3 regions of the Salipaludibacillus agaradhaerens genome follow, and region 2 is predicted to be linked to each of the others. Evidence: riboswitches for the same ligand, from Rfam matches in the RefSeq annotation. Region 2 holds a riboswitch; each other region holds the start of a gene.

Region 1 (10,746 bases), 770 kb from region 2:
GTGAACACAATTTTTCAGGGACAGTGCTCGTCAAAAATGATAACGAAGTGTTAACGGAGGTGAGCTATGGCTATGCAAATCGGTCTGAACGTGTGTCTAATAATGCAGCGACTCGTTACGGCATCGCCTCTGGATGTAAGCTTTTTACAGCTATAGCGATTTGTCAGCTTGTTGAAAAGAAAAAACTTGCATTTGATTTAACGTTAAGAGAATGTCTTAGTGCTGACTTACCAAATTTTAATCAAGATATTACAATACATCATCTCTTAACCCACACATCAGGCATCCCTGACTATTTTGATGAAGAAGTTATGGATGATTTTGAAGAGTTGTGGATTAAAACACCGATGTACCACCTGAGAGAGTTAAAAGCTTTTTTACCACTCTTTCAACATCAACCGATGAAATTAACGTTAGGTGAAAGGTTCTCTTACAACAATGCAGGGTATATACTGCTCGGGTTAATAGTTGAGCAGGCAAGTGGGCAATCTTTTACAGATTACATTCAAGAACATATTTTCAAAAAAGTTGGGATGAATAAGTCAGGATATTTTGAATTTGACGCTCTTCCATCGAACACAGCACAAGGATATATTGATTACCCTGATGGTACGTGGAAAACAAATATTTATTCGCTACCTGTAAAAGGAGGGGCAGATGGTGATGCGTATGTAACTGTAACAGATATGGCTAAATTATGGAATGCCCTTATGAAGGGTCAGCTATTAAGTGAAACTTGTACTCAGAAGTTATTAACCCCTTATACCTCAACAGGAGAAGCAAATGGCTATTATGGTTATGGAGTGTGGATCGAAAAAATAAATGATGACATTTTTAAATATCATGTTATGGGATACGACCCAGGTGTCAGCTTCCATTCTGCTTTTTACCCACATACGTCTACCTCTGCTGTTGTTTGTTCAAATAAGTCGGACGGCGCATACGATATGATGAAAGGGATTGAAGAGGTTTGGAAAAATTCTAATTAAAACAATTGGTGCATAATCATAACCATTCTATCTATAATCAAAACACTAGGCTTCTCTCATAAGTGTGTGTGAAAGAGCCTAGTGTATGGATGCGTAAAAACTTTTGTTATGTCAATTGCTGTTCAGCAAATTCGCGGTATAGCTCATGAGATTGGATGAGTTCTTGATGAGTGCCCATACCTGTGATCTCGCCTTTTTCAATAAAAATGATCTTATCTGCGTTTACAATGGTAGATAAGCGGTGCGCAATAATAAAAGTCGTTCGTCCCTTCATGAGTCGTAATAACGCTTGTTGGACAATGCCCTCAGATTGACTGTCTAAGCTTGCCGTTGCTTCATCCATCATCAATATTTTCGGATCTCTTAGAAAAGCCCGTGCAATTGCAATACGTTGTCGTTGACCACCAGAAAGCATGACGCCTCGCTCTCCCACATCGGTGTCAAGTCCTTTAGGAAATTCACTAATAAACTGGTCTGCATAGGCCATCTTCGCTACTTCCCAAAGCCGGTCATCGCCAAATTCTTCGTGTTCATCCATACCGTAGCATAAATTTTCCCGTATCGTTCCGACCATCATAGGGCTGTCTTGTGACACATATCCAAGCTGCTTTCTCCATGAAGCCATAGAGAGCGCCTTAATGGACGTATCCCCAATTATAATGTCGCCTGATGTTGGTTCATAGAAGCGTTCGAGCAAACCGAACATCGTTGTTTTTCCACCGCCACTTGGGCCAGCAAATGCGACCATTGTTCCTGGTTGTACATGAAAGGATAGATCTTTTAGAACAGGTTCCTTTTCATTGTAGGCAAACGAGACATTCTCCACATAGACGGGTTTGTTTGTAATATCTATCTCTACACCATCTTGTCCTACTTCAAGGTCCACATTCAAAATGTCAATAATCCGCTCCGTTGCCCCTCTTGCTTTTTGAAGCTGAGTGAAAAACATAGTAAAAGACGTAAGGGGGAAGATAATTTGAAATAAGTACAGTAAAAATGCAACAAGTGAACCAGTTGTCATCGTACCATCCGCGACTCGAATTCCCCCATACCCAATAATGATGACGATAATAACCATGACGACGAGATACATGAGTGGCGCAATCAGGGCAAAAATACGTCCTTCTCTTAATCCATAAGAAAAAAGCTGATTAATCCCGGTAAATCCTTTGTTTTCCTCCATCTTTTCGGCGTTCGAAGCCTTCATCAAGCGAATTTCACTTAATGTTTGCTGTACATTTCCAGTAAAAGTAGCTGTTTTGTCCTGTAGCCCTCGGGAGATTTTAGCCATTTTACTTCCGAGAGGGACCATAAACATAATAGTAATGGGTACAGCAATCAACATGAGTAATGTCATTTTCCAGTCCATAATAAACAGGATTGTTACTGCACCGATAATGGTAATAATCCCACTAATAAACTGAGGGAAATGCTGAGATATTAAATCTTTAACAATACCAGTATCATTGACGACACGACTGACAGTTTCACCGCTCGTATGTTTATCAAAATAACTAACTGGTAAGCGGATGAGTTTAGACAACATTCTTTCTCGTAATCGAGCCACAATTTTTTGGCCGACATAAACAAGTGCGTACATAGAAATTCCATCAAGAACTGCTTGTAAAATAAAGACAGCTAAAATAATGACGATAAGCATTGTATTTAATGATGCCATAGAAAACCCATCTACCATCTCTCTTGTCAGTAGAGGAATGGTCAGTCCGACTAAAGTTGTGATGAGGCTTCCAACAAGTCCAATGGCAAGAGCAAGTTTTGGTATATTCGTAGATAAAATAAGTGAAAGAAAAGACTTTAAATTAGAGCGATTTTGGTTTTCCATAAGATATCTCCTTTAGACAATAGTGCATTTATTAAGTATGGATTTAAATAAGGCGACATTTACTTTTAGGTGAGAGTTTATGTTAAAAGGGCAGTATACAGTCGAAGCAATGAAGTAGTCGCATTTCATGAAGGGGGAGAAGCTCTTATCATCAAAATATAGAACACTGGCTATTATCCTGAAGTACTTGGAAGCGAAGGTGACAAGGCAACCAAACTTTTAGCAATGATAAAAAGATCTACCCTTCAATAGTTTAACTTAACGGAAATGTAAATGCTATTGAAAAGAAAAAGTCATTACATAGTGTGTAAGCGTTATCTTTATGACGCTTGAGTGTCAAAGTGACAGGAGAGATTTACATATTTATCAAATAGGAGTATGGTTTTTGTGAAGACTTATACAAAGTATGGAAGAGGAGAGAGTGTCGTGGAAGGGATTATTGAACAAGTTGGTATTTTACAAGAACAAATTAGTAGTTTGCAAATGTTAAATCATTTTTTACTGACGTTATTTATGTTAGTACCTATGATACTTATTTCGAGAACAGTAGTAGCAGGTACACGTTACTCACCTATTTTGCTTATCGTTATATTTGGTTTAGCGATGGGGTTTATTTTAGAATCAAGTGGTGTTGCGACACCAGGCTTAGGAGAGTTTCCTGTTATTGAGTTTTTATCGAAAACAACGAATATCGCATTAATTGTGACATTTTTTGTTGGAGGACAAGAAATACGGAAAATATTTGGAAATAAAGAATTGTCTAATGCGGAATTACTTATTCCTTCTGAAGAGGAAGTGGTTTTAGGGACAACACGGACTCAACTCGTGTTTATTATCCGTTCTTTTTTCTTATTGTTAGGTATTGAAGCAGTGTCTCGCCTCATTTTAGGGTTGAATTCTTCACCGCTTGGAGACTATTATGCGATTCTCGCTTATCTCGGTTTAGTTGGGGCCATCGTTTTAATAGATAATAAGGCAATATATACTGATAAGCGGATGTACATTAAAAAAGGCGCACTAGAAATCGCGATCATTATAGGTATTTCATTAATAACATATTATTTATCATTAGCTATACAAGACCTAGTCGCCTTACCACAAATTTTCTTTGCGATGTTAATTGCCACAGCTATTGGTGCCCTTTTTTATAGTTACAGTTTTGGACCTACCATTAAAGCGCTGCTTTTTGCAGGAATTCCTGTCGTCTTAGCCGGGAATTTTATGGTTGGTGGCTCGCGAATTATGGAAGCATTCGCGATGGAGAATGCTAACGCTGTTCTTGGGTATGGTTTCTTCGGTCAAATTTTCTGGATGTTTGGTGGTATTGCATTACTTATGTATGTTGCAGGGACTGCGAATGTGAGGAATCTGGCTCCAGGAATGGCAGGCGCGCTCTCTCATACAGGATTGACTGGGGCATGTACGGCAGGGGATCTTGGCAAGAAAGCAGCAAATCGAGCACCCATGCTCGTAAATATCCCTTTTGCTATGCACATATTTGTGTTTTCTATATTAGCGATGAGCTCAGATCGTGGTGCACTTCTCATGGTACCGTCTGTTATTTTAATGATTGTAGGAGCTATATTACTAGTGATTGGACTTAAAAATTTAAAACGCTGTAATGGAATGAATGACCGTGAGGAGGTAAAAGGACTATTACAATTTGGTTTCGGTTGGCAGTTAATTGCTATATTCGGTGGGTTAATAGCATTAAGCTTTAGCTCTATGTCCTTAGAATTTAGCGCGATGGCAAAAGCATCAGCTATTTCTCACTTCGGTTTGTTTGCGGCTATTCAAGAAGGCATGTTTGGTTCAGAAGCAGCAGGTTTAGTTACATTTACCTTCTCCATGACATTCTTGATTCATCCATTTGTCTTTTACATGTTTGGTAAAGCGATGGAGAATGACGGTAACATGCCAAAACTGCCTGTGTATATTTTAACGCTTTTAGGATTAGCAGGTATGCTTTTGTCTATATTATTCTTATAAATGTCTCATTAAATTAATATATGTTGCAGAAAGTGACAGTACTTTTGTGAATGTCGGTGTTCTTCGTAAGTATAAACTTATGTGAGAACACCGTTTTTCGTGTGAAATACGCGTACAGTAATACTTCTATAAAGTACGTGCTTAATATAGAAACAGGGCTGTTTTGGAATACCGATGACATTGAAAAGATAATGTCTTTAGATACCTCATGTTGGTGAAAAGAAAAGAGATAGTATGTTAAAGTATAAAGAGTTAATAACATGAAAAAAGGAGGTAGGGAAATGCCTCATTTTCCTCTCATTTTGATAAGTGCTGTTATTTGTGTAGGGGCTTTAGTGGCAACATTGATGATCGGCATGAAACCAGAAGACAAAAACTATCGAAAACATACTAAAAATCGTATGATTATCTTATCAAGTATATATGTGGTCACGTTCGTACCAGCGCTCGTATTTACTATTCTTTATTTCTTTTTTATGCGTTGACGATTTTTATGTGAATTAACTGAGAGTATGGTATTGTAAACCATTATACCTCTTGTTTGTTAGGTGTAGAGTTGACATTATAAGTTAGTATGTTTAATCAACTACATATTAGAGCTTCAGTTTTAAACCTTCGTGCGTAGCTTTAAAACCTAGCTTCTCATAAAAGCGCAGAGCATCGGGACGTTGTTTATCCGTTGTCAATTGAACTAAATGGCATTTCCTTTCTTCTGCGCGCTTTATAGCCCAGTGAATAAGTTCTGTCCCTACACCTTTATTTCGAGTTGATGCGTCAGTTCTAACCCCTTCAATAGTGGCTCTCCATCCCCCTTGATGCGTTATATATGGGGTAAATGTGATTTGCATAACCCCGATAATGTCATTTTTTATACAAGCTATAATTAATTCATTATTTGGATCGGTTGTAATAGCATGAAATGCTTTAAGGTAACTTTCGGGAAGGGGGTGCTCGTTTCGCTCTCTTTGCCTACCTAATACATCGTCTGAAAGCATGGCCACAATTCTAGGCAAATCCTGTTCTTTGGCAGTTCGAAACGTTATGCTTTTAGTCATTGCAAAGCCTCCTCCATAGTGTGTTTCTTTAATAATTGAGTAGAAATAAAAGAATATAACTTCTTTTGTAAATAGTTGCTTGTTTTTAATCATAGTTTCTTAATATAAGGTTTAGTCCACAATGTAGTAATGCTGACAGTTATTTTTTACAGCGATTTCATAATGAGGTTTTTAAAGTATAACACGTCTAATATGAAATAGATTTCATTATATGCGGATGATAAAAAGTCACTGAAACGTAAGGCGGCGCCCTCCTGAGGAGGAAGCGCAGTCTGAAGTGAAGTCACATTCATTATTTGAACTTTCTATTTTATTTTCAATGATGAGATTCATTCAGTTATAGATGATGTTTATTATCTGATAAAAGCTGTATCACAATTTGCAAGAGCATCCTTTAACCAACGGGGATGCATCGTAAGTAAGTTTTGTGGAAGCTTGTTAGGATCATAGAATTGTACGGCAAGTGATTCATCAGAATGGCATTGTAGTTCTCCCCCAATTATTTCTGCAAGAAAACAAGTTGTAATAAAATGAACAGATTTCCCGTTAGGGTAGTTGAAAACTTGTGATGCCGGATCTGAATATACACCGATAAGCTTCTTAATTGTTACGTCTAAGTTAGTTTCTTCTTTCACTTCTCTGACAGCGGCCTCTGTCACAGTTTCTCCTATTTCTATATGTCCAGATGGAATGCCCCACAACCCCACGTCAGCCCGCTTCTGCAAAAGGACGTGGTTCTCTTCATTTAAAATAATAACAGCAACACCAGCTCTTAATTCATCGATGTGATGCATAAACTTAACGCCTCCTTTTAAATATAAAAAACGAGAAGAAAGGTTTACAGCGCATACTAAATACACTGAACCTTTCCCCTCGGACCTTTTATGTCAATAGGTGCCTTTTACATACGTAAAAGATGTAGACCTCGGTCACAGACCTATTTACTAGCGGAACCCTATCTACAGTTTTCCAGTTCTTCAATAATAGTTATGACATTGTTAACTGTTTACTATTTTATACTCTAAAAGGAAAAAAATAAAGGGATTTCAAGGAAAAAAACTTAAATGATTGATTTGAAAACATTTTTTACTTTTTTTAGTATAAGTAGTATAATGTAAGAAACAGAGAAAATTAGTATAAAAATGGGTGATAAATTAGTATGGAGTCAAGTTCATTACTGAGAGCATAGGAGGATAATAGATATAGATTGACAGATTATTATACATAATTAAAAAGTTAATGTTGCGGGGGAACGATATAGTTGAGAAGGTAAAACCTGACCCTTTGAACCTGATTACAGTTAATACTGACGTAGGGAGCAATTACATAAACCGTATGTATTGCAGCGCTTTCTACTATGACTATTAGGAAGCGTTTTTTAATATTTGTTTGCATCTATTTAAAATATTTGAGGAGGCTTTTAATATGAAAACAGTGCTTAGTATCGCTGGCTCCGATTGCAGTGGTGGCGCAGGAATTCAAGCAGATTTAAAAACATTTTCAGCTCATGGAGTTTTTGGGATGAGTGCTATCGTATCAGTCGTTGCTGAGAATACGAGCCGGGTCATTGATATACAGGATGTAACGCCTGATATGATTGAGAAGCAAATTGATGCTGTCTTTGAAGATATTGGGACAGATGCTGTCAAAATAGGGATGTTATCGACACCGCAGTGCATGAAAGCTGTTGCCAAAAAACTGATAGAATATTCACCGCGTAATGTTGTTATAGATCCTGTTATGTATGCAAAGAATGGCGCACCATTAATGGATCCTAATGCGGTAGAGACGTTGATTGACGTCGTTATTCCCCATGCAGATATATTAACGCCAAATATCCCTGAAGCAGAAAAAATAGCTAATGAAAAAGTGACGAATACGGCTGATATGGAGACTGTTGCCAGAAAAATTCACCACATGGGGTGTAAAAATGTTCTTGTCAAAGGTGGTCATGCTATGGGAGATGCTTTGGATGTGTTGTTTGACGGCGAATCATGCTATCACTTTAAAACACGTAGAATTGAAACGAAAAACACCCATGGAACGGGTTGCACTTTTTCTTCTGCAATCGCCTCTAATCTGGCGCTGGGAATGCCAGTAAATCAGGCGGTAGAACTAGCAAAAGAGTATGTGACGACAGCTATTGCCAACTCACTTGCTATTGGAAAAGGAAATGGTCCAACACATCATTTTTACGATTTATATAAAAATGGCCTTAAAGCGACTAAAAATGAAAGCTTAAAATAATGCGAACTAATCATCAACTTAACCCTTTGAATGGCTTCTAGTAGCTTATGAATCAAAAATTCAGTAGTAAGGAGACATGTTATATGGGAAAAAAAATATTTTTAGCAGCTCCGTTTAAAAGCTTAGTAGATAAAGAGACATCCATACTTGAAACTAACATGAAAAAGCGACTTATAGATTTAATAAATTATTTGGAGGATTTAGGATATGAGGTTCATAATGCCCATAAACGAGAATTATGGGGAAAGGAGTTTATGACGCCAGAACAGTGTACAAAAATCGACTATGATGAAATAGAAAGTTGTGACATTTTTATCGCTTTTCCAGGACTTCCAGCCTCTCCAGGGACCCATATTGAGATCGGATGGGCATCGGCATTTAATAAAAAAATGATCCTGTTATTGTTTGAAGATCTGGAGAATTACGCATACTTAGTAAGGGGATTGCACACTGTCTCAGACGTTAATTATATCGTCTATAGTGAAGAAGATTCTTATATGGACAGATTAGATGCGCTTATAAAGGAGATAGAAAATAATGAAGTTCAGTCACTTTGAAGAGGCTTACCTTCACACCATGGATCAAGTCTATTATTCTCCTGAGTATGAGAATAATCCGAGAGGATTTAAAAGTAAAGAACGATTAAATTGTTCATTTGAAATTAAGAATCCCATTGAACGAGTATGTTATAAACCATCTCGCCAAGAAAATATAATCTTCAATTTTGCTGAGGCTCTTTGGTATTTATCAGGAAGCAATAAGTTGGATTTTATTAGTTATTACGCTAGCAATATCGCAAAGTATTCTGCTGATGGTGAGATATTGACTGGGACTGCTTACGGTCCGAAACTGTTTTCATTTGGAGAGAACAAGATCAATCAATGGGAAAGGTTAATTAACGTATTAATAGAGGATAAAGATACGAAACGTGGGTTTATTCAAATATTTGATGCAAATGAAGATATTTTTTTACGCAATATTGATGTGTCATGTACGATAGGCTTACAATTTTTTCAAAGAGAGAATGACTTGCATTTATGTACTTTTATGAGAGCGAATGATGCGTTTCGAGGTATTGTAAGCGATATATTCTCGTTTACATTTATTCAAGAAATGATGGCGACGCAATTAGGTTTAAACACTGGTAAATACTATCACAATGTGGCGACGATGCATATATATGAGCCCGACAATCCAAAGGTTGAGAGTGTGTTATCAGATGAAACGAATACTTGTCAGTTGAATTATTCATTTCCGTCTATGCCACACAAAAATAATTGGGAGGATTTGAGGACAGTTATTGAATATGAAGCATTATTAAGAAACAGGGAACTGGCATTATCAAAGGAACAGATTGATGCTATAGAGATTGACGAGTATTGGAAACAGCTCATCACGTTGTTTGCTATCTATCAAAGCATCTATTATTCAAAAAAAATAGACGCACAGTTGTACCATACTCTGTTACCGATCTATCAATATTTTGTTAAAAATAAATGGGCAAGTCTTTTATAGGAGGATGAGATCATGGGGACGTCATGGAAATCATCAGATGTCACGGAAAAATTTAATGACTATAATGACATGCTTGAAGATATATTAGGGTTTCAAGTATTATTCGACGAAATAAAAGAAAGCAGCCAAGCCCATCATATACTTGATTATGGATGTGGGCCAGGGAAAGTAGCTGAACGATTAGCTGGACTTAACGAAAATTACCAAATCGTAGCTGTAGATGAGTCTAAAGGTATGGTAGACATTGCAAAAAATTATCGCCATAAAGAAAATATTGATTACCGGCTTATAGCCAATGATAATTTAAGTTTTTTACAGGATAACTCAATGGATATTGTGATCATTTGCTTTGTGTTTATAAATATATCGAGTGAAGAGCGGATAGGAAACGTCATTAAAGAAATTTACAGAGTTTTAAAACCTTCTGGAAAATTACTGATTTTAGATTCTAACCCAAATGCGATCGGCTATGAATTCTCAACATTTAGAAATGGTGTAAAAGGCAAGACCTATAAAAACGGTGATAAGAAACAACAATTTTTGCATATTTTAAATAGGCCTGACTTAGTTCTAGATGACTATTATTGGACACGAGAGTTTTACATGTCAGTTTTAGAGGAGGCGAGATTTAGCGAAATTGGTACATGTGAACCGACGATTGAGACGCTCACAGCTAGGAAAGTGGAACAGGCTAAACAGAAATACAATGTCACAGAATGGGGAGATGAAAAAGATCAAGCCCCCTTTATTATTTTTAAAGCGAAGAAAACGGACATGTAGCTAATAGATGTAAATTTAAAGGAGGATATATGATGAACAGGCTTTTATCTATAAAGGGAAAAATAGCTTCCATCATGAGTATACTCGTTTTCACAAGTATTTTTAGCTATTCGAGTCACGTTTACGGAGATGGCCAACTTACAGAAACGGAAGAGTTAGATTCATTGACTGTAGCTTTATATCCTTATGTGCCAGATTTGGAAAGGTTCGAAAAGGCGGTTGCCGAAGAATGGGCTACCGTTCAACCAGATGTGGCATTGAATTTTGTAGATTGGGATGGATATTCTTCGGATCCATATGAGGATTTAGATGTGTTTGTTTTTGATGC
Region 2 (10,746 bases):
GGCAGTGTCCCATTTTCATAGGCGGTAACGATAGGGGCAACACTTTTCCCTGTTAGTATTAATGAATCTACTTCTAAATGAGGGAGAACATCTTCTGTAAATTGAATTGTTCTGTCAATACGATCATCCCGACAGTTCATAATAATAGTTTTATGATTGTGTGGATAATCTTGTTGCAAAATCTTATGCCATATATTAAGTGTTGAGGTCGCATCGTTAGCAGCGAAGCCATTGAAGAAAAAGCTTGGGGCTTCTTCATGGCCGAATTGATGGACTTTCATTGCACCAGGATCTACAGGTGCATGAAGCATCCCGCGTAACGCCACCTCCCGTTTTACACCGAGAATATCAGCGACAGCTAGCCCGATTGCCGCATTTTCAGCGAACATCATAAAAGGAAATTGTGTTAAGTACGCGTCCTCTACTGAAGCAACATCCGCTACGACCATCTTAGTTCCCCTACTTTCAGCGACCTTTTTAAAATAACGGTTAAAAGTGGTGGGAGGGACGACTAAGTATCCATTTTTCGGGATCGTGCGGGCAAATGCTTCAGCGATTTGATTGATAGTCGGTCCCATAGCATCTAGATGATCGGCCATAACATTCGTAATAATAGTTATATTAGCTTTTACAAATCGCTTTTGAAAAACATCTTGGTAGTCGGGATTAACTGCCATACATTCCGACACAAAGGCCGTTACTTTTCGTTTAGATACCTTATCTACCATCATTTTTTGCTCAGAAATGTTTGGGCCTTGCAAACTGCGGGTAATAGGTTCTTCATCTTCACTGTCCCAATAAAATAACCGGGGAGACGTGCCGGTCGTTTTTCCGGCTACTTGCTGCCCATCTTCTTTTAGAATACCGGTAATTAATCTCGTGACGGTGGATTTTCCTCGAATGCCATTCACGAGGATGCGGGTGGGAATGGTATTAATATTTTTGTCTAATTTTCTCCGTTCACGTATTCCTATGAAAAGGACGATTCCTGCTAAAATAGACAGATAGATGAATTCGTTCATAGTGGTACCTCCTAGTTAGTCAGCGGCGTGGATCTGTTGGTCTGATTATTATAAAAGGACGTGTGAGCACAGGCCGTTTGCTTACTTTAAACCTCATAAATGATGTAGCTTAAAAAACTACTAATCCTTATACCCGTTAAAAAAAGATGAGAATCTTACATTTAGATCACAAAATGATAACTGTTTTTTACGGCTAGTTTCTGTGTTGTCTATTTTTTACCTCCATATAAAAGAATGCGAGTTACTCAATTAGAGATGTATAACGGAACTGAGACAGGAGAGTGGTATGACTCCAAATAAGGCCGTACAGAAACATAATAGAGCCAAAACTTTCATCTTTCATGCCTTATTGATAAACTAAAAAGAGTCTCAGTAAAAGGAGTTATCATATGGAACAATTGGCCAAGCATGTGTTAATAGTCACCTCGGTAGATGCAGAAAAAAATGCTGTTTTATCAGGGATTCAAAACAAAAACACCTTAAATATAGACGTGCAAACAGTAGGAGTTGGGGCTGTAACAGCTGCGGTTAATACAGCTAATCTCCTTGCGAAACATTCGTATGACGTAGTGATTAATATGGGGGTCGCCGGTGGATTCCCTAACAAGGCAAACATTGGAGATGCTGTCATTGCAACCGACATAACGGCAGCAGACTTGGGAGCGGAAAGCGATGATGGCTTTAAACCGATTGAAGAATTAGGATTTGGCCAGTCGGCACTGAGAAGTGACAAGGCAATGGGTGAGCGTTTAACTCAAGAGCTTAACACACGATGCACGTTTTCTATCCATAGTGGCCCCGTGGCGACACTGTCCACTGTTACTGGGACAGCTAAAACATTGAATGAGTTGGAAAAACGAGTGCCGGGAGTTGTGGCTGAAGCGATGGAAGGGTTTGGAGTGGCAATGGCTGCTCATATTGCTAGTGTGCCATTTTTAGAGATACGTACGATTTCAAATTTAGTAGGGCCGAGGGATAAATCAGCTTGGCGGCTTGATGTGGCCCTTCGTTCATTAGAACACGTCAGTAAGCACTTAAAGGAGGTTTTATAAATGAACATCGCTTTTTCACCGTGCCCTAACGATACGTTTACGTTTCATGCATGGGTGAATGGACTTATTAACGGTGCACCTGAACTTCACGTGACGTATGCTGATATTGATAAGACGAATTATTGGGCAATGGCTCATAAGGGGCCTGAAATCATGAAGATTTCGTATGCGGCATTACCGTACGTGTTGAGTGATTATCAGTTGATTCCATGCGGAGGCGCACTTGGTCGGGGATGTGGCCCGTTAGTGTTGACGAAGGGGAATGATAACGCTGCTAATCTGTCTGAAAAAACAGTGGCGGTTCCTAGTGATAAGTCAACTGCTTTTATGTTGTTCACGTTATGGGCAGCGCAAAATGTTCCCCATGGAATAGGTAAGGTGGTTGTGCTGCCATTTAATGAAATAATGCCAGCTGTTAAAACTGGTAAAGTGGATGCGGGCCTCGTCATACATGAAGCTAGATTTACATACAAACAGTACGACTTAACAATGATGGTGGATTTAGGTGACTGGTGGGAAGAAGACACGGGGTTGCCGATTCCATTAGGGGCGATCATTGCTAAAAGGTCATTAGGAAAAAAAGAAGAGATTACCGAATGGATACGCCGATCTGTAGAGTATGCTTGGAAACATCCAGAAGCGTCAATGGACTATGTTATGGGTCACGCAGACGAAATGTCAGTGGATGTGGCGAAATCGCATATTGATTTATACGTCAATGAGTTTACGGAAAAATTAGGTGAGGATGGTTATGCTGCTATTGAATCCCTGTTAAGTAGAGCTGCTGCTGAAGGGGTTGTACCTCAATGTGATTTAGCTAGGCTTAGGGATTGAAATTGAAGATTGCCGTTATGTGAGACGGGCAGGGAATATATAAAACAGCGTGTGGATGAGATTCCCACACGCTGTTTTAATTAAGCTTTCTAGGAGAAAATATCCCCCTATAATCTACTACTACTTTGATCAATTTTATCCCACTCTTAAAGGGGCAGTAAAACCCCACCTCAAAACTTAATTTAGGTGGGGGATAAAGGAAAACTCCCACCGATTGAAGCTTAGCTTTATATGACTAGAAGGTCGGCTTTCTTACTGAATATCATATGATTGTCGTTCCTGAATGGCACCGTCAGATTTGTGAATAACGAGGTGTGTTTGTTTATTTTCAGCTATCTCTTTAGCTCGCTTAATGGCTTCTTGCTTATTCTCAAAGACTTCAGACGGCTGCTTGGCCTCTTCCGCTTGCACCGCCCAGCCATTTTCATGCGGATAAACGTGTTCGCCTTTTTCCATCAGTTCGGGTCGGGAAGATGAGTGGTTGTCACCATCGCGCTTTTTTAAATCTTTATCACGTTTATATGTTATCTCTTTAATCTCTTTCTCACTGGCGTGACTGTACCATTCTTTAGCTTGCTCTGTTGCGATTGGAATGGCGCGGCCTTCTTCATACCCTTCATCAACCATAGCATTGGCAATGTCTATCGCCTTTTTCTTAATAGGCGTCTTTAGGTTTTTTAAAGAGTCAGGATAATCGTTTGTATCCCATGGCATATGAAACACCTCCATCACGTTGTTGTCCTTTCTTTACCACATTTGGTGGGAAGCTAAACAACAGTGGATGGAGGTGAATCGTTATAGAGATTTAAAAGAACGGAGTCTAAGAGTGTTTAAAACGACTGATACGGAGCTGAAAGCCATGGCGGCCCCAGCAATCATTGGGTTGAGTAACCAGCCAAAGAACGGATAAAACACACCTGCCGCAACTGGAATAAGGATAACATTATATCCGAATGCCCAACCTAGATTTTGCCAAATCATCCGCATTGTTGAACGAGATAAGCGTAGTGCTGTCACCACACTCATAATATCTCCACGCATAAGTGTCATATTAGCTGTCTCCATCGCCACATCCGTTCCTGTGCCGATGGCAATCCCTACATCTGCTTGAGCGAGCGCTGGCGCATCATTGATCCCATCGCCAACCATGGCTACCACATTCCCTTCAGCTTGAAGGGCCGCCACTTCTTTCGCTTTATCCTCAGGTAAAACCTCAGCGATAAACCGATCCACACCTGTTTCGTTGGCGATAGCTTGTGCTGTTTTATGATGATCGCCAGTTATCATGACCACGTCCAAACCTAATGATTTCATGTGTTTAATCGCTTGAATAGAGTCTTTTTTGACTGTGTCGGCAACACTGATAATACCAGCACTCATGCCATCTATAGCGATGAACATCGGTGTTTTTCCCTCATTAGCTAAGTGTTCGGCACGAGGAAGTAACTCGGTAAAATCCACTTGGTGATCGCGCATTAATTTAGCATTGCCGATCAAAATGTGTTGTCCATCTACCGAAGCTTCAATGCCTAATCCCGTAATAGCATTTACGTTTTCAGGTTCCGCTAATGGTAACTGTTTCGTTTTTGCATGACGGACAATTGCTTCCCCTAACGGATGTTCAGAGGCTGTTTCAACTGAGCCCGCAATCGTTAATAAGTGATCTTCACTGTATGAATGGCTCGTGAGAATATCAGTTACGGTCGGTTTTCCTTCAGTAATCGTGCCTGTTTTATCAAGGACGACCGTCGTTGTTTTATAGGCTTTTTCCAAGCTTGTAGCATCTTTAATAAGAACCCCATTTTCAGCCCCTTTTTCTGTGCCTACCATAATCGCTGTAGGTGTTGCTAATCCGAGCGCACAAGGGCAGGCAATAATAAGAACGGCGATAAACGTCGTTAAGGCAAAAATACCGGAAGGCTCAGGTCCAATCATGTACCAAATGATAGCTGATAACGTAGCTATAATCACCACAGCTGGAACGAAATAAGCTGAAATGATATCCACCGTTCGTTGAATCGGGGCTTTGGAACCTTGAGCTTCATTGACAAGTCGGATAATTTGGGCCAAGGCGGTATCTTTTCCTATTTTTGTTGCTTTAAAAGTGAAGCTACCAGACGTATTGATCGTAGCACCGATGACTTCATCATCTTTTGATTTCTCAACGGGAATAGATTCACCGGTTAACATTGATTCATCCACAGCGGAGTACCCCTTTATCACGATCCCGTCAACTGGCACACGTTCTCCAGGTCTCACAACGATAAGGTCGTCAATTCGTACCTGTTCCACTGGTATGTCTACTTCTTCGCCATTCGTCACAACTCTAGCTGTTTTAGCCTGCATATTCATTAATTTTTTTATAGCAGTGGATGTTTTTCCTTTTGCTTTAGCTTCAAAATAGCGGCCTAGAAGTATTAATGTGGTAATGACGGTCGTGACATCGTAATAAAGTTGGTAAGGAAATCCCCTCGTTGTTAAGGTTTCAGGAAATAAGGTCATAGCTCCGCTGTATACCCACGCTGAGGTTGTCCCCATTGCCACGAGCACGTTCATATCTGCCGACTTATTTTTTAATACTTTATAACTATTTTTGTAAAAACGCCACCCGGGGACGAGTTGGACATAACTTGTAAGAAGCAATAAGAAATAAGGATTGGCCATCCAATCAGGCACCCAACCGCTTATGTGGGGCATCATGTGTGGCAGGCTACCAATAAGCACGATGGTGGTGACGATTGCCCCGCTGACCACATCTCGCTTTAATTTAGCCGCTTCCTGTTCGTGAGGGTCGTCAGCTAGTTGCGGTGTTTCTTCTTCCAGTAAAGTTGACTCATAGCCAATACTCGTTACTTTTTCAGCAACCTTCTGTGGATTGAAAGACGGGTCTGACGTAGTTACTTGCGCTTGATTCGATGCAAGGTTTACACTGGCCTCCTTAACACCATCTAACCGGTTAATAACCTTCTCAACGCGAGATACACAAGAGGCACACGTCATCCCTTTCACCGAATAACTATATTTCTTTTCGGTCGGATCAGCCTTAGGTTCCGCTTCATAGCCAGCTTTATGAATAGCGTTAACAATCTCTTGTTCAGTCGCTATTTCTGGGTCATATATCACTTGAGCTTGGTTAGTAGCTAAGTTGACACTGACTGAGGAGACGCCTTCTTTTCGATTGATGATTTTTTCCACGCGAGCGACACAAGAGGCGCATGTCATTCCTCGTACGAAAAAATCTTGTTTTTTATCGGTCATTTTCTGATGCCTCCTGTAAAAATCATAGGGTATGTGTTGATATAGTAACAATAGTTATTGAAAATTAAAAGAACTTACAATGTCAGTTTACCATACCCGTGTAAGGTATAAAAGAAATTGTTTTTAAAATTTTAAAATATTTGACATGGGGAGGGAGTTGTTAATGGATAAAAACGGTGAGCAGAGATAAAATCAAAAGTATGCTACTGTTTTAGAAGATGTTTGATACTCAAATGCTATTATTTAAAAGAAAGAATAGAAATAAGTGATCAAGTTATGAATCTTTCACGATAAATCAAGGAGGAGAGATGGAATGTTGACGATACAACTGGCAGAGCCGAAGCATGTGTCTGGAATAGTTACTGTCTGTTCGGAAGCTTATCGAACCACATACAGGGAATTATGTGATCATAACTATATCGAAAGAACGATTCAAACATTTTATAATGAGAAGAGAGTTCTTAACGAAATTAATGAAACGAGTGATGAGTGGGGAGGATGGATCATTGCATGTGAAGGGGAAGCGGTCGTAGGTGCAATTGGTGGTGGGATGACAAGTGCTGAGACGGGAGAAGTATTTGTGCTTTATATCGATCCAAGCCGGCGACATGAGGGAATCGGAACGAAACTTTTAGAAAGATTAACAGATTGGCATAAACAGCAAGGTGCGAAATGGCAATGGGTTTCTGTTATGAAGAATAACGATAAAGGGATTCCTTTTTATGAAGCGAAAGGCTTTCGCCAACAGCACGATCAAAAAACATATCAGTCGGCAGTGGAGGAGAACATTGTGTCTCACCGATATTGTCGAGAAATTTAGCGACATCTTAAAGACGCCTCGGGTTTCTGGTATGCCTTTAAGCGAGAATGCCAATTTGGATAACTAACTGATTAAAAATTAACATGAGGATGTCTCCTTCGAGTAGTAGAAATGTAGCTTTAAAGAGACATCCTCGCATTATCGTTATGTTTGAGGCAGTAGCTTAAATTTTTTGTTCAATTGCTTGAGCGAATTTATTTGCAAAATCAAGACAAATATCTTCATCATCAGGGAATAGCTCAACCTTTAAGCTGTCCGTTACGATTTGACCGCCGCATTCTTTAACCGTATCTTCTAATATATTGACGGCGCCACAGTAAACTTCATAAGCCGTGTCACCAGATCCGAAAATAGCGAATGATTTTCCCGATAGGTCCATCTCTTCCATTTCTTCATGGAAATCTAAGAAGTCATCAGGTAATTCACCGTCTCCCCAAGTGAAAGCACCTAGTATGATATAAGAATAATCGTCCATTTCGCTTGCTTCTGTATCCATGACATCTTGTTTGTCTACCTCAAGACCGGCATTTTTTAAGCCCTTCTCAATAATATCAGCCATTTCTTCCGTGTTCCCTGTCATGCTTGCAAATACGAGTAATACTTTGGACATTAGTAAACAACTCCTTTAGAAATTTAATGAACATGCTGGGGCATGTAAGACGTTGAAAATAATGATTCATAAAGCCCTGCTACGAGAAAGCGATCCTCGTGATTTGTAACACGCCAACCGTGGCCGTGAATCCGTGTACATGGTACTATTTTCTGCTCAGAAAGATAGACTCTCGCCACGTGGCTTAAGCCTTGTTTATCGTGGGAAGTAGTCGTGTAAAGGTACCCGTTGTGTTCAGAAAGGTCTAAATAACATGCTTCTTTTACTGTAGCGTGGCACGTTTTCCAAGTTATGCTAGAGGTGTTTTGTGATGCTAGTTGGGCAAAATCAACGCTTCCTAAATTTTTTCGGCAAGTACCAGCAGCACATATGAGCGTGTTATCACGCTTTAGTAGTGAGGCAATCATACGTCTATCATGTTTGAGTCGCTTTACGTGATGATTCGTTAAATTAACAGACCATACGCCCCCGTAACGGGAATGGATTTTTGTGCCCAGGTAAAGCGTTGATCCATCAATGCAAATGGAGCGGATCGCTGGTTGATCTTGGCCGAGGAGCTGGAAGGGTTGATATGTCTGCCATGTGTCACCGTAGTCGAATGATAGATAAAGTTGATAATTGCTGTGTGTGACGATCATGTGTGCTGAGTTTATACATATACTCCAAGCAGAAGCCGAGGTAGGAAGTTTTTTATGTGACCATGTACGTCCTGCGTCTAAACTAATAATAAATCTCCCAGCATCACCAGAGCCGGCAATAATATGATCACGTGATGTTAAATCTAAAATGCGCTCTTTTACATCACATGCTTTCTCATGAATGCCTTCTTTCGTAATGTGTAAAATGCCATCGGAAACAGCAAGGAAATAGTCGCTGTTTGTCCCGCTAACAACCGCCGTAGCCCCTTCAAAACAGTCAGACAAACGCAATAAGGTCACCTCATCTCAAATAACTAGCCTAGTATTGATTTTATTGAGAATGATTATCATTGTCAATGTTTTTTTGTAATTGTCTTTCATGTGTAATGGGGACACCTTTTATTTGTCGGTACTTGGCAAGAAAATACATATAAAAAGCCCTGTTGCCTACAGGACTTTCTATCCCACTCTAAAGGGGCAGTAAACCCCCCACCTGAAAACTTAAGAAAAGGTGGGGATAAACTGCCCCTAAAGGTCCATAAAGTTAAACTAACAATCAGTGGGGGATGAAGGGAAAATCCCACTGATTGAAGCTTAGCTTTATGAGAGTAATATAAGGTTATTTTTTAAAGGAGTGAGGTAATTTGTGAGAGGGGACACGTGAGAGGATAATCCATGCTAATAAAGCGCCAGAAATACTGGATACAAAGAAGCCAGGGACGAAAAAGAATACACCGGCAGCTTGACCTAAGAATATATGGGCGATAGGGACAGCTAAAAGTGAGCCAATGAAAGCTGTTCCGATTACTTCTCCTAGAGCAGCAGCACCTTTATGCTTAAAAGTCCGGTAGGCGATGCCAGCTAATAAGGCCCCTACCATTCCTCCCGGAAAAGCAAGCAATGTCCCTATCCCTAAGAGGTTTCGTAATAGCCCAATAGCAAATGCAATCAAGACGGCTGGTCCAGGTCCTAAAAGGACAGCGGCGATGACGTTCACAGCGTGCTGGACAGGAAATGCTCGCGCTACACCAGCAGGAAACCATATAAACATAGCTCCCACTAGTCCGATGGCGATCAACATAGCCATTAATGTTAATTTGTAAGTTCGTGTCATGTGTTGAGCCTCTCCCTAAAATTAAATTGATGAAAGGACTAAAAAAACCAAGTCCTCTCATGACGATGAAAGAACCTGGCTCTGGTCACATAAACATGCGTGTTTACTGTTACGTGACTACTTTCCTACGCTGGTATGAGCCAGATCAGGTTCATGAGGGTTAAAAGGTTTTTACCTTTCTCTCAGTCCAAAATTTATGGACACCCCTAGTAGTTCATCTAGTTTCTTAGATTGTATCAAACGTCTCTTAAAAGTCAATTAAAGAGAGAATTTAGTCCCTATATTGTTGAGATCATACTTGAGTAATGGGATTGATACATAGGCAGTAATCATCATATTTAAGAATAAGTACGTGTGTTATGAGAGAAAACAAGATAAAATACAAAGTGTAGAAGAGAAAACTAGCGGGAAAGAGAGTCTGACAAGCCCCCATTATACAGGGGCGGTATCACAACAAAGAATAAGACATTAAGAATAAACGACAATTATTATAAACTGGTAGGAGGGATTGAAAATGAAAATAAGAGGTATGCGTGAGAGATTGATTATCGGGTTAGAGTGGGCAGGGACATTTGAGGAAGCAGCTGAAGGAAAGATACACCCAGTTATCAATGAAGCTAAACAACGAATAGAAGACATCAAAGGAAAAGTAAATCCCCATGAATTTATCGGAGTGTCTACCCATGACAGGAGAGATGGTTTTACGTACATCGGTGGCTGGGAAGTAGATAATGGCACAGATGTGCCCCGTGGCATGACATATCGGATTATTCCTGAAGGTGATTACCTTATTTATAAACATCGAAAAGATAAAGATATTAGTGAGACGTATAAGGAAATTAAAGAAGAGTTAATAGAAAGAGGTCTGACGCCATTGAAGCCTGAAGACATAGACGCTTTTGATGACATTCCCCTGAAGATTGAGCTTCATAACGCCGAAAAAATATTAGTTGATGAACCGATCTTTGAGATTCATATCCCAGTTGCCAGGTAAGACCTATCATTCGTAAAACTAGGAGGTTGTCAAAGCAATCTCCTAGTTTTTTTGAGTGAATATTTAACACGAACAGGCGAACCATAATAAATCATCTATCACATGATTGTATTTAAGAAAAGGCTGTGGTGAAAGATGGGCCCCTCGGAGGATCAGCAACGTGTTAAGAGGCAATGAGGCGAAAGGCTTCATGGCATCATGCAGCTGAAAATTCTTTATTGAGCCGTCTCTTAATTAATGAAAGACGGTTATGAAAAAAAGGCGTGTACGTGTTTCGAATAGGAAGCAATTAAAAAGGGATGGAAGAAAGAGTCGAATTGTGTGGGAAATCATTGATGCATTATTTTTTGAAAAAGAGTTGCATATTTTCAGAAATTTCGATACAATTGGGAACAATTAGATTT
Region 3 (10,746 bases), 1.2 Mb from region 2:
TAAACCAGCAGCATCATCAGCTGCTCGATTAATACGCTGCCCCGATGATAGCTTTTCCATATGTTTTAGTACTTGACCTTGGTGAAAATTCATGTACCTTAATGTAAATCGCTGCATCATGCCAATATGTCTTATCATAGGTCATCGCTCTTTTCCTTTGTTTACATTATATATCGGCAATTAATGAATCATTCAGGACTGTTTTTTTTGACTTTTTTCTTTTTTATTCCTAGTTGAACCAATTTCACCATACATAACACACCTATATAACGTTTCTTCAATCAATGGGCGTTTTCGCCCTTCTCCCACTGATTGTTAGTTGAGTCAATCAGGACATGAGCGGCCGTTAGCTCTCATCTAAATAGATTTAGCTCCCTCTCTATTTTGGGAGGCGGGAGCTTTACGGACGGATATTTGTGATAAAATTATTTCGGAAATCGAATTTTTTTGATACGATAATATTTATAATTACATCATTATGAGAGGAGTCATTCATGGTTAAAAAAAGACGTATCACTCCCTTTGATTTGCGAAATATGAATGTGTTAAGTGAACCTCAATTTTCCCCTCAAGGTGACAAAGTTGCGTTTATTCGGCAATATATCACCGAAGATGATGAGTATCTCTCTCACTTATTTATGCAGGATACTTCTCAAGAAGTGGCTAAACAATGGACGTTTGGCAATGGCACTGTGTTAAATCCACGTTTTTCTCCGGACGGCAACTGGCTCGTATATGTCGCTATACATGAAAAAAATCAACAGCCTCAACTCTATTTAATGGCTGTGGACGGCGGCGAAGGGAAATGTATTACAAACCTTGTAGGCGGAGCCACGCAACCTGTATGGTCACCTGATTCTTCAAAAATTTTATTTGCTACAAAATTTGAAAAAGGCCGTGCAACAGTTAAGGGAGAGGCTCCTTTACGTGATGAAAAGCCTCAGCCTCTCGTTGTGGACAATATTAAATATAAGTCGGATGCGGACGGTTTTTTCGATAATAAGTATAAACAGCTAGCTCTTTATAATATGGTAGATGAAACGGTTCATTTCTTAACAGATGACAATGTTCATCACGAACCCGGACACTGGTCTCCAGACAGCCAATTGATCACGTATACCTCTAATAAACACGGAGAAGAGTATCTATTATCAGATGTTTATGTGCTAGATATTTCCAAGTTAGAGCGCCGCTGTCTTACTAATGGAGTCGGATTGTTTAAGCACGGCAACTTCTCTCCTGACGGTCAGTATGTCGCTTGTATCGGACACGAAAAAGACTATGCAGGAGCTACTCAATCAAAACTATGGCTTATTGAACTTGCATCATTACATCGCATATGTCTCACCGCTGATTGGGATGTACATATTGGTGATGTAGCTATCGGTGATCTCAGCTCTGGACATCCTTCCCTTGGCCCTCTATGGTCAGAAGATAATACATGTCTTTACGTGCTATCAAGTACAGCAGGAAATACGAATTTATTTCAAGTTTCCTTAAATAAGGAAATTAAGAAGATAACGACTGGCGAACACCACATGTATGCCTTTCATATCCATGAAAGAACAAATCAAGCTGTAGCTGCCATCAGTTCACCTACCAACCCCGGTGAATTATTTCTTATAAATTTAACTGCTTGTGACATGGCCGCTTTTACAACGATGAATAAACCATTATTAGATTCAGTTTATTTACAAGAACCTGAAGAAATAGTATGTAAAAGTCGTGATGGTTTGGCTGTTCAAGGATGGCTATTAAAGCCATATAACTATAAAGAAGGCGAAAGTTATCCAGGGATTCTTCAGATCCACGGTGGCCCTCATGCTATGTATGCTAATACTTTTTTTCATGAATTTCAGCTTCTAGCGGCCGAAGGTTATACCGTTTTCTATTGTAACCCCCGTGGAAGTCACGGTTATGGGCAAGCTTTCGTCAATGCTTGCCGCGGGGATTATGGGGGTATGGATTATGAAGATATAATGGCTTTTACTGATACTATTCTTGCAAAATATCCTTGGATAGATAAAGAGCGTCTTGGCGTGACAGGTGGTAGCTACGGCGGCTTTATGACAAATTGGATAACGAGCCATACTCACCGTTTTAAAGCTGCCGCTACTCTTCGGTGTATTTCTAATTGGATCAGTTTCTACGGGGTTAGTGACATAGGCTATTTCTTTACAGAGTGGGAAATTGGCGCTGACTTTCTCGATGATCCTGATAAACTGTGGAAGCATTCCCCACTAAAATATGTTAATGATATTGAAACACCCTTATTAATTATGCATGGAGAACACGATTATCGCTGTCCGATAGATCAAGCGGAACAACTATTCATATCATTAAAGCAACGTGGGAAGGAGACGAGGTTTGTAAGATTTCCTGAGGCCAATCATGAATTATCTCGGAGTGGCCCTCCTCATTTACGATTTGCACGACTAGAAGAGCTTATAAATTGGTTCAACACACACTTAAACTAAATCGACTAGAAAGACGGTGACTCAAGCTAACTTAAGAGCTAGGCTCACTTTTAAGTGAGCTTCTAGCTCTTTAATGTTAGTTGTCCAATGGCTACCGTTTAATCTAGCAATTGATAATAAAGAATTTTAGCTTCTAATAAGGAAGAAGTACCATGTATGAACACCCGTCCATCTTTAAACAGAACTAAACGAAATTTACCTAATGAACAAAAAAGTAAATGTCTATTCTTTGAAACATGGCCTCCCCACATCACTAATATACGTTCACTGTCATCAAAATTGCGTTCAACCGTGACTGGCGGACGAATTTGAACCGTATTTCTTCCACACAATACTGCTACCTTCGTTTGGAAATGATAGTTTAAATAAGGATAAATACGTTTCTTACCGCAAGAAGTACACGACTCTTTCTTTAATTTATTGACCTGTAAATAAGAATGCTCATTTTTCCACAAATCAAAAGAAGCGAGAGTGGATCTAAAAGTCGTCTGATCACCAATCAAGAGTTTAAGTGCTTCTGTTGTTTGATAAGCTGTTACCATATGCACGACTGGATTGACAATTCCTTGTGTATCACAAGTAGCTCCTCCTATTTCAAGAGAATCTAGTAGACAATTTAAACAGGGTGTAACACCAGGAATAATGGTGAAGCTTAATCCATAGCTTCCAACACATGCGCCAAAGATCCAAGGAATATTGTACTTAATCGCTGTATCATTAATAATAAAACGGGTTTGAAAATTGTCGCAGCTATCAATGATTAAATCTACTCCTCTGATCAATTCCGCTAATTCCTCTACGCCAACATCTGAAACAAAGGCATTTATGGTCACTTCAGAATTAATTGCTTCTAATCTTTGTTTTGCTGCAATAGCCTTAGGTAATCTATTAGCCACATCTTTCTCATCATAAAGGGATTGTCGTTGAAGATTACTCATCTCTACGTAATCACGATCAACAATTGTTAATTCTCCTACCCCGCTTCTCACGAGATTTTCAGCATTAACACTCCCTAATGCTCCAAGACCAATACATAAAACATGCTTATTTTTTAATCTCTCTTGACCTTGTTCACCAATTGGTTCAAAAAACATCTGTCTTGAATAACGACTTGACATGGTTCCCCTCTCCTTTTAGCCGCCCCCAACGAATTGCACAATCTCTATTACATCTTGCTCAGAAATAACTGTTGTCTCTCGTTCATTTGTAGTTAATATTGAGCGATTCAGTTCAATGACAACTTGTTTATTACTTAATTTGAGATAATCAAGTAATTCTTCTGCCGTCATGCCTCGTGGCAGTTCTTCTTCTTTTCCATTAATGTGTACTAGCATGTGGCATCCTCCTCCTAAAATCTTTGACAGCTGAAAGCAGGTCAGCACTCTCCCATATCCCGGACATGACCGCAACACCTTTTGCCCCCATGTAAAAAACCTTCTTTACATTATCTGGTCTAATCCCTCCAATAGCAATAACAGGAATAGCCACTTCTTTAGTTATCTCTTGTAAAGAGGTCAGACCACGAGGTAAAAGAGCTCTTTTTGATGGAGAGTCAAAAATGTGGCCAAACATGATGCTGTCTGCACCGTTTTCTTCCTCTTTCATCGCTTCTCTTAATGAGTGAACAGACTTCCCTACATGTAAAGTGGGAAATGTTCGCTTAACATCCGCCGTATCAATACTTTGGTAATTAAGCTGAACCCTCTTTACTTGCTTTGTCAGAGCGACATCAACACGATCATTTACAATAATCTTGTCTAACTGGATGCCCGCTTGCAGCATATGATCTATGCAGTGAGACAGATCCTTCGCTGAAGTTGCTTTTTCTCTTAAATGAAAGTAATCAACATACGAATCAATTAAAGTAGCTTTTTCCACAAATTTTGTTAACGGCATTTTCCCATTTGAAATGACATGGATCTCGTTATTTATTAATGTCTTTTTCATATAAGCTGCCAGTCTTTCATTACAGGTGAATAATTGGCTTGCTGTAAATGTTCTTTGACTTCTTTCACAGATCGCTCATCAGAGATGTCAAATTGACTTTGTGTAACATCAGGTTCAGAATATCCGCCTACTACTGTCGAGGACTCTGCTGACATTTTTGTAACCCCAAGTGGAATCAAATTATTTCGCAATGTTGCTCGCTCTCTTGTAGAAAGGGTAATGCCAGCCCTCGGTAAAAATAATCTTGCTGCCACAATAGCTTGAACTAAATGTTTGTCGGTAATCATCACTTTCGGTTTATAGCTTCCTGCATGAGGGCGAAGCCTAGGAAATGAGACACTTACTTCTGTTTCAGGAAAGGTTTGTTGAAGGTATGCTGCATGGAGCCCTGTTATAAAGCACTCTTTTCGCCACTCATCAAGCCCAAGTAAAGCACCAATATTGACTGTCCTCATACCAGCAGCTGCTGCCCGTTCAGGTGTTTGCAAACGATAACGGAAATCTCTTTTTGGTCCAGCAGTATGAATCTCACTGTAAACCTTCTCATCATAAACTTCTTGATAAACGGTAACACCATCTATCCCTGCTTTCACTAATTTCTGATAATCTAACGTGTCCATCGGTTGAATTTCAATTGAGATAGACGCAAAATAGTCTTTTAAAATTGACATGCTTTCTATTAAATACGCCACTGAAGAATGATTTCTAGACTCTCCAGATAATAAAATAATGTGTTGAATTCCTCTATCGGAAATGATCTCTGCTTCTTTTCTTACTTCATCCATCGTCAGACGTCTTCGAGGAAAAGAATTATCTACACTAAAACTACAATATTTACAAATATTCACACAGTAGTCAGACAAATATAATGGTTGAAAAAGCAACATCGTTTTACCAAAATGCTGAACAGTTAACTGATGTGCTTTCTGAGCCATAACTTCTAAGTACGCTTCTGCCGCAGGAGACAGAAGTTTTAAAAAATCATGTTCATCTATTCTTGATTTAGTTAAAATCGTCTCAATCTCACTGGGAGATATTGATGCGAGATGATCAGCGATAGGCAACCCTTTTAAGTGTTGTAGTTTGTCATAAAAACTCACAATATGTCTCCTCTCTCCTGTTTTTTAAGAGCCATTTTCACAATACATACCACTAAATGTTTTTCGCCATTAGCTCTTCAGACAGTCAGCTGATCCTTCGGGGCATCATCTTTTACTGGATGCCTTTTTAGAGTGTGTGCAGAGACGATATAGCACGTTAGGCTTGTTCACGTTAAGATTTCAATTCTGCCGTTCATATAGCTTAATCTCATATTTGCCTCTTCATTTTTACAGGGAGCGATAATTTTTTAATCTAAAAACCCTGTTAATGGTGACGAAGCTTGAGCTTTTAAAGAGGTAGAGCCAAAACCTGATAAATAGCTTATCCTCCCTGCTTTAACTGCTAAATCAAATGCTCGCGCCATCTGAACTGGATCACCTGCTGTAGCAATTGCCGTATTAACAAGAACAGCATCAGCTCCCATTTCCATCGCCTCTGCAGCTTCTGATGGCTTTCCAATACCTGCATCCACAATAATTGGTACTGACAATTCATCAATCATCATTTGGATCATCTCTTTCATACGGAGTCCTCTATTGGACCCTATTGGTGATCCTAAGGGCATAACAACTTCGGCTCCCGCTTCTATCATTCTCTTACCTGCCATCAAATCAGGACTCATATAGGGTAGGACCACAAATCCCTCCTTTACTAAAGTATCTGTCGCCTTTAACGTCTCCTGGTTATCAGGTAATAAATATTTCTGATCTGAAATGACCTCAATCTTCACCCAATTTCCTAAGCCAGAAGCTCTCGCAAGCCTTGCGATTCTTATTGCTTCTTCCGCAGTTCGAGCACCTGACGTATTAGGCATCAGTATGATATTATCTGGTATTAATCTAACGATATCCTCTTCCTCGTTTTCAAAATTCACCCGTCTCATTGCTACAGTTACAACTTGAGTAGCTGCATGCTTAATCGCTTCCTCCATAACACGATGATCCCCATACTTGCCCGTGCCTAGAAACAAACGATTCTTAAGTTTTTTTCCACCAATAATTAGCGTGTCTTCATTCGTCATCGTTATATCACCATCCTTAATTTACTGCATTAAAAAAAGCGCCCTTGCAAAAAGGTGCGCTTAAATAAACATTAAACTCTTAAACTAACGTCTATTAAGCTTCCCTCCGCTGGTATTACCCATTTCAGGTTCAAAGAGTTGGAAAAATTCCTCTCAGCCGTCCTGTAGAACGGCACCCCTAGCTAGTAAATCTATTCATTTAAGTATGGAAAAAAAAATAAGTTCTACTGTTCAAAAAGATCTTCTTCAGTGATTCTTTTTAGAAATTGACTACTTTCTGACTCGTCCATCTCTAAATCAATTTCTTGTCCCGGCTGGAGAGACAATGCCAAAACACCTAAAAGACTTTTTGCATCAATCACCCAGTGATCTTTTTTTATAATAACCTTTCCGGAGACTTGACTGGCTTGGTTGACAAAAAAGCTTGCAGACTCAGCAAAAATAGGCTTTTTAACTGTTAACTTCATCCTTACACCTCCGTTCTGTTCTGCTCACATTATATCCAAAATTTGCCCAGATGCCAAGTGGAATTTTCCAATTGTATCTAATATTTAACCCTTTCTCAGCTAAAGTTTGATATGATGACATTAATAAGTCCATATGTATGAGGAATTTTTCTGTTATAACTTTTATTCCCACCCAGTGACTGACAAATATAAACATCGCTCCTTCATTCATGAGATTTCTTACACTTTCCTTGATAAGCGATAATAACGCAGTTTTCCTCTCCTATCATAAAACGAACCTTTAATCAGTGGGTGTATTGGTTCTTTCCCCACCAATTTGTAGTTGAGTCAATCAGGACTCTAGCGGCCGTTAGCTACCGCTAAATATATTTATCTCCCCTCTCATTTTTGAAGCGGGGGTTTTACGGACGATTATCTCTGATAAATTGAATGAAAGGATGACTTATCAACATGGAACTCATGCCTCAATCATTAAGAGAACATTTTAGACAAAAGAAAGCAAAGTTATTAGACATGAATAATTTTGTTTCAGCTGCTATTACAGTACCATTTATCGAACGGGACAATGAACTACATCTTGTATTTCAAATTCGATCACAACATGTTTCTCAGCCAGGGGAAATTTGTTTTCCTGGGGGAAAAGTAGAAGAGGGTGATACCTCTCTCAAGGAAACCGCTGTGAGAGAGTTAACCGAAGAATTAGGAATAGAAGAAAATAATGTGAGTATAATGGGGGAACTTGACTATATCGTCACACCTTTTAAATTAATCGTTTATCCTTTTTCAGGTATTATCTCTTCAGAAGCAACCTTCCAAGTGAGTAAAAAAGAGGTGGAAGATATTATTATAGCACCTGTAAGTGAATTACTAGTATTACCACGAGAAGAACATTATATAAGATTAAGTTTAAAGCCTGATAACAGCTTTCCTTATCATCTTATTCCAGAAGGAGAAAATTACAAATGGCGCACAGGTTACGTTACAGAACACTTTTATAACTATAATGGCCATATCATTTGGGGGTTGACTGCGAGAATTTTAACACATGTACTTGACGAGATAAAAGAAGCTAATACGTAACTAACTATATCCTAAACGGTAGCAATCAACTAAATTATTTACTGACTCAAAAAAGCATTTCGTACAATGGATTAAAAACTATGAAAACGAGTCTATCCTTTATGAAGGATAAACTCGTGGTAGGATCTATCTATTTATTAAGCTAGTCCTCTTCCTTCAAGAGCAACTGTTGCGTTTTAACTGCTACACCATGTAGGGAAACCGATAAGACTAACAATCCACCTACAGCTGCTAACAGCCAACCTTGTGACATTACTGCTTGTTTGGGCAAAACAGTACCGATCATCAAAAAACCAGAAAGGGCAATTAATATAAAAGCAAAGCGACGGTAATCGTCAACTTTATCTTTCAATTGCTTTATTTGACTGTCTGTCATGCTATTCACCTCAATCAACTTCAAGATTGTTTTAAACTAGATTAAGTATAACATGACAAAACAGTCGCTTACTCTTGTAATTTTTCCCTCTATTATTTTACGCCTTTACTTCTGGGAACACCGTAATTCTTCCAGCATTAGCATAACCATTTTGGCTGAATGGACTGACGCTTTAACGAGAAACTGATCGTACGATACTTTTGCATCTTTTCCTGCAATATCAGATAAAGATCTAATAATAACAAAAGGGGTTTGAAATTGGTGACACACTTGAGCAATTGCTCCAGCTTCCATTTCAGAGCAATAAGGATTGTTAAAACGTTGACGAATATCCTCTACTCTATCATGATCACTCATAAAAGAATCGCCTGATAATATAAGACCTTTCGCTGATTGTACACCTATTTCTGAAGCACACTCTTCTGCTACAGCAATAAGTTTTTCATCTGGTTCATAAAAGGCGGGCATACGCGGAACTTGTCCAAATTCATAACCAAAGACGGTTGCATCTACATCATTGTAACGAACCTGAGTCGAAATAACGATATCACCTACAGCCATCCCTTGATGGAAACCTCCAGCTGACCCTGTATTAATAATCATATCTGGAAAATAGAGTTGATTCATTAACGTTGTACTTATTGCTGCGTTCACCTTACCTATACCAGATTTTGACAACACAATTTCAACGTTATTTAGCCGGCCTAAAAAGAACTCACAACCGGCAATAACCGCTTCATCAACTATTGTCATTTTCGATTTTAACAATTCTACTTCTTCTTCCATGGCACCTATAATTCCAATCCGCATTTTAACATCCTTTCTTTTCACTATCATCCCTTTATATCATATATGATGCTCTACAACTGAACAAGTCATTTTACGTCACACCTTATTTTTCTCACTTAAAGTTTTTTATACATTGGAAAATACCGATATAGCTTCTCTTTTTAAAATCGTTCATATTTGCTACTATATAATCAAACATATATTAGTTTCAGAATGGAGAATAAACATGATTTTTCAACCCGATAGTCTAAAAGATAAAGTGGAATTTTTTGAATCTGGTTCGCTTATTGAGTTAGAAAAGTATATTACTAAAAAAATTGAAGAGAATCAGGCTCTCATGCTTGAAGTACATCACGTTTCACATAACGTGACTTTTACACCCACAGGAAAAAAATTTTACACAGCTGTTATCCATTTTAAACAGCCTTCAAAATAGGTAAAGAAAAGATCAAGGAGACACCTCCTTGATCTTTTCTTAATTATTAATGTATGGATTTGAATTTTTCTTTTCAACAGAGACAGGCATCCAACCTTCATTTTCAACCCACGAGAGCGTCACTTCATACGGACTATGCCTATTCTCTGACGTACTGACAGTCCCAACAGCTGTTTGGTGATCTCCACCATTCCCAATATACCACACCGTCATGTCATTTTCACTTAGCCCTGTGGCATATTGTAAAGCACGCGTCATTTCATCCCAGTTCACATGGCTTTTTTCATAAACAGCTGTGAAAGGCTCTTCCTGAACCGTTCCAATTGGTCCCCATTCGCCATCCTCACTATTGTCATTAGCCTCATTGTCATTATCAAAGTCATTATTACTGTTATCTTCAGCATCTGAATTGTCTTCGTTTGGTTCCTCTACCTCATTACTGTCGTTAGTATTAATAGATATATCTCCACCGTCGTTTTCTGTATCATTTCCATCCACATTCATATTGTCATCATTTTGTTGTTCTGTATCAGCCGGCACCGCTTCTTCCGAGCCACCGCTGAAAAACAAAGTCCCTCCGACGACAATAATTAACAAGGCAACAAGGCCTATGGACACATTCAAAATAACGTTTAGTTTCCTTTTCTTTCTATTATCTGAGCGCATAGGCGTATAATCATTATAACTCATTAGATGAGCTTCCTCCTTTTTCGTACCCATTCTACTATTATTATATGCTATTTTATAAATAATTTCGAGTTCATACAGGAATATTTGACCGTATTTGAGGTTTTATTTGGGTTTTAACGCACTCTCAATCATTTATTTGAAAAATGCTGTAAATTATTATCACACTAAGTTGTATAATGAGTGTGGATAAATGTAAGAACAAGCCTTTTCACTGCTTCTCTAGCCATTTTTATAATAATGTATGACAATTATAGTAAAACATGCCTAAAAAAGAACGGTCACCCGGTAAATCATCGACTGGGTGACCGTTCTTTTTATTGTACTTCTGTGATTTCAACTTTCATATCTCCACCAGGTGTTGA

Evidence for each region. A riboswitch is a leader RNA that binds a small molecule or an ion and turns the genes downstream of it on or off. The one in region 2 is predicted to bind thiamine pyrophosphate.
Region 1: linked by a shared signal. The riboswitch ahead of thiD (bifunctional hydroxymethylpyrimidine kinase/phosphomethylpyrimidine kinase) and the one ahead of thiW (energy coupling factor transporter S component ThiW) in region 2 are both predicted to bind thiamine pyrophosphate.
Region 3: linked by a shared signal. The riboswitch ahead of BK581_RS05250 (thiazole synthase) and the one ahead of thiW (energy coupling factor transporter S component ThiW) in region 2 are both predicted to bind thiamine pyrophosphate.

What each region holds. Positions count from the first base shown of each region.
Region 1 covers NZ_KV917378.1:1,478,543-1,489,288, reverse strand. Annotated here, with positions in the region: gene BK581_RS07235 (serine hydrolase domain-containing protein) at 1-989, shown strand, start outside; gene BK581_RS07230 (ABC transporter ATP-binding protein) at 1,096-2,832, opposite strand; gene BK581_RS07225 (hypothetical protein) at 3,316-4,821, shown strand; gene BK581_RS07220 (hypothetical protein) at 5,103-5,306, shown strand; gene BK581_RS07215 (GNAT family N-acetyltransferase) at 5,415-5,876, opposite strand; gene BK581_RS07210 (NUDIX domain-containing protein) at 6,230-6,670, opposite strand; TPP riboswitch at 7,113-7,211, shown strand; gene thiD (bifunctional hydroxymethylpyrimidine kinase/phosphomethylpyrimidine kinase) at 7,302-8,123, shown strand; gene BK581_RS07200 (TIR domain-containing protein) at 8,207-8,680, shown strand; gene BK581_RS07195 (thymidylate synthase) at 8,661-9,638, shown strand; gene BK581_RS07190 (class I SAM-dependent methyltransferase) at 9,651-10,418, shown strand; gene bcmE (thiamine pyridinylase) at 10,448-10,746, shown strand, end outside.
Region 2 covers NZ_KV917378.1:2,248,229-2,258,974, reverse strand. Annotated here, with positions in the region: gene pgsB (poly-gamma-glutamate synthase PgsB) at 1-1,022, opposite strand, end outside; gene BK581_RS10540 (futalosine hydrolase) at 1,412-2,074, shown strand; gene BK581_RS10535 (1,4-dihydroxy-6-naphthoate synthase) at 2,075-2,908, shown strand; gene BK581_RS10530 (DUF2188 domain-containing protein) at 3,161-3,622, opposite strand; gene BK581_RS10525 (heavy metal translocating P-type ATPase) at 3,704-6,166, opposite strand; gene BK581_RS10520 (GNAT family N-acetyltransferase) at 6,480-6,986, shown strand; gene BK581_RS10515 (flavodoxin) at 7,150-7,596, opposite strand; gene BK581_RS10510 (WD40/YVTN/BNR-like repeat-containing protein) at 7,620-8,525, opposite strand; gene thiW (energy coupling factor transporter S component ThiW) at 8,854-9,348, opposite strand; TPP riboswitch at 9,454-9,566, opposite strand; gene BK581_RS10500 (GyrI-like domain-containing protein) at 9,863-10,342, shown strand.
Region 3 covers NZ_KV917378.1:1,085,143-1,095,888, forward strand. Annotated here, with positions in the region: gene BK581_RS05220 (flagellin N-terminal helical domain-containing protein) at 1-138, opposite strand, end outside; gene BK581_RS05225 (S9 family peptidase) at 495-2,477, shown strand; gene BK581_RS05230 (ThiF family adenylyltransferase) at 2,576-3,595, opposite strand; gene thiS (sulfur carrier protein ThiS) at 3,611-3,811, opposite strand; gene tenI (thiazole tautomerase TenI) at 3,795-4,424, opposite strand; gene thiH (2-iminoacetate synthase ThiH) at 4,421-5,524, opposite strand; gene BK581_RS05250 (thiazole synthase) at 5,773-6,546, opposite strand; TPP riboswitch at 6,631-6,736, opposite strand; gene BK581_RS05255 (HPr family phosphocarrier protein) at 6,771-7,013, opposite strand; gene BK581_RS05265 (NUDIX hydrolase) at 7,464-8,093, shown strand; gene BK581_RS05270 (YrhC family protein) at 8,236-8,469, opposite strand; gene mtnN (5'-methylthioadenosine/S-adenosylhomocysteine nucleosidase) at 8,575-9,279, opposite strand; gene BK581_RS05280 (DUF2536 family protein) at 9,485-9,694, shown strand; gene BK581_RS05285 (YrrS family protein) at 9,734-10,384, opposite strand; gene greA (transcription elongation factor GreA) at 10,699-10,746, opposite strand, start outside.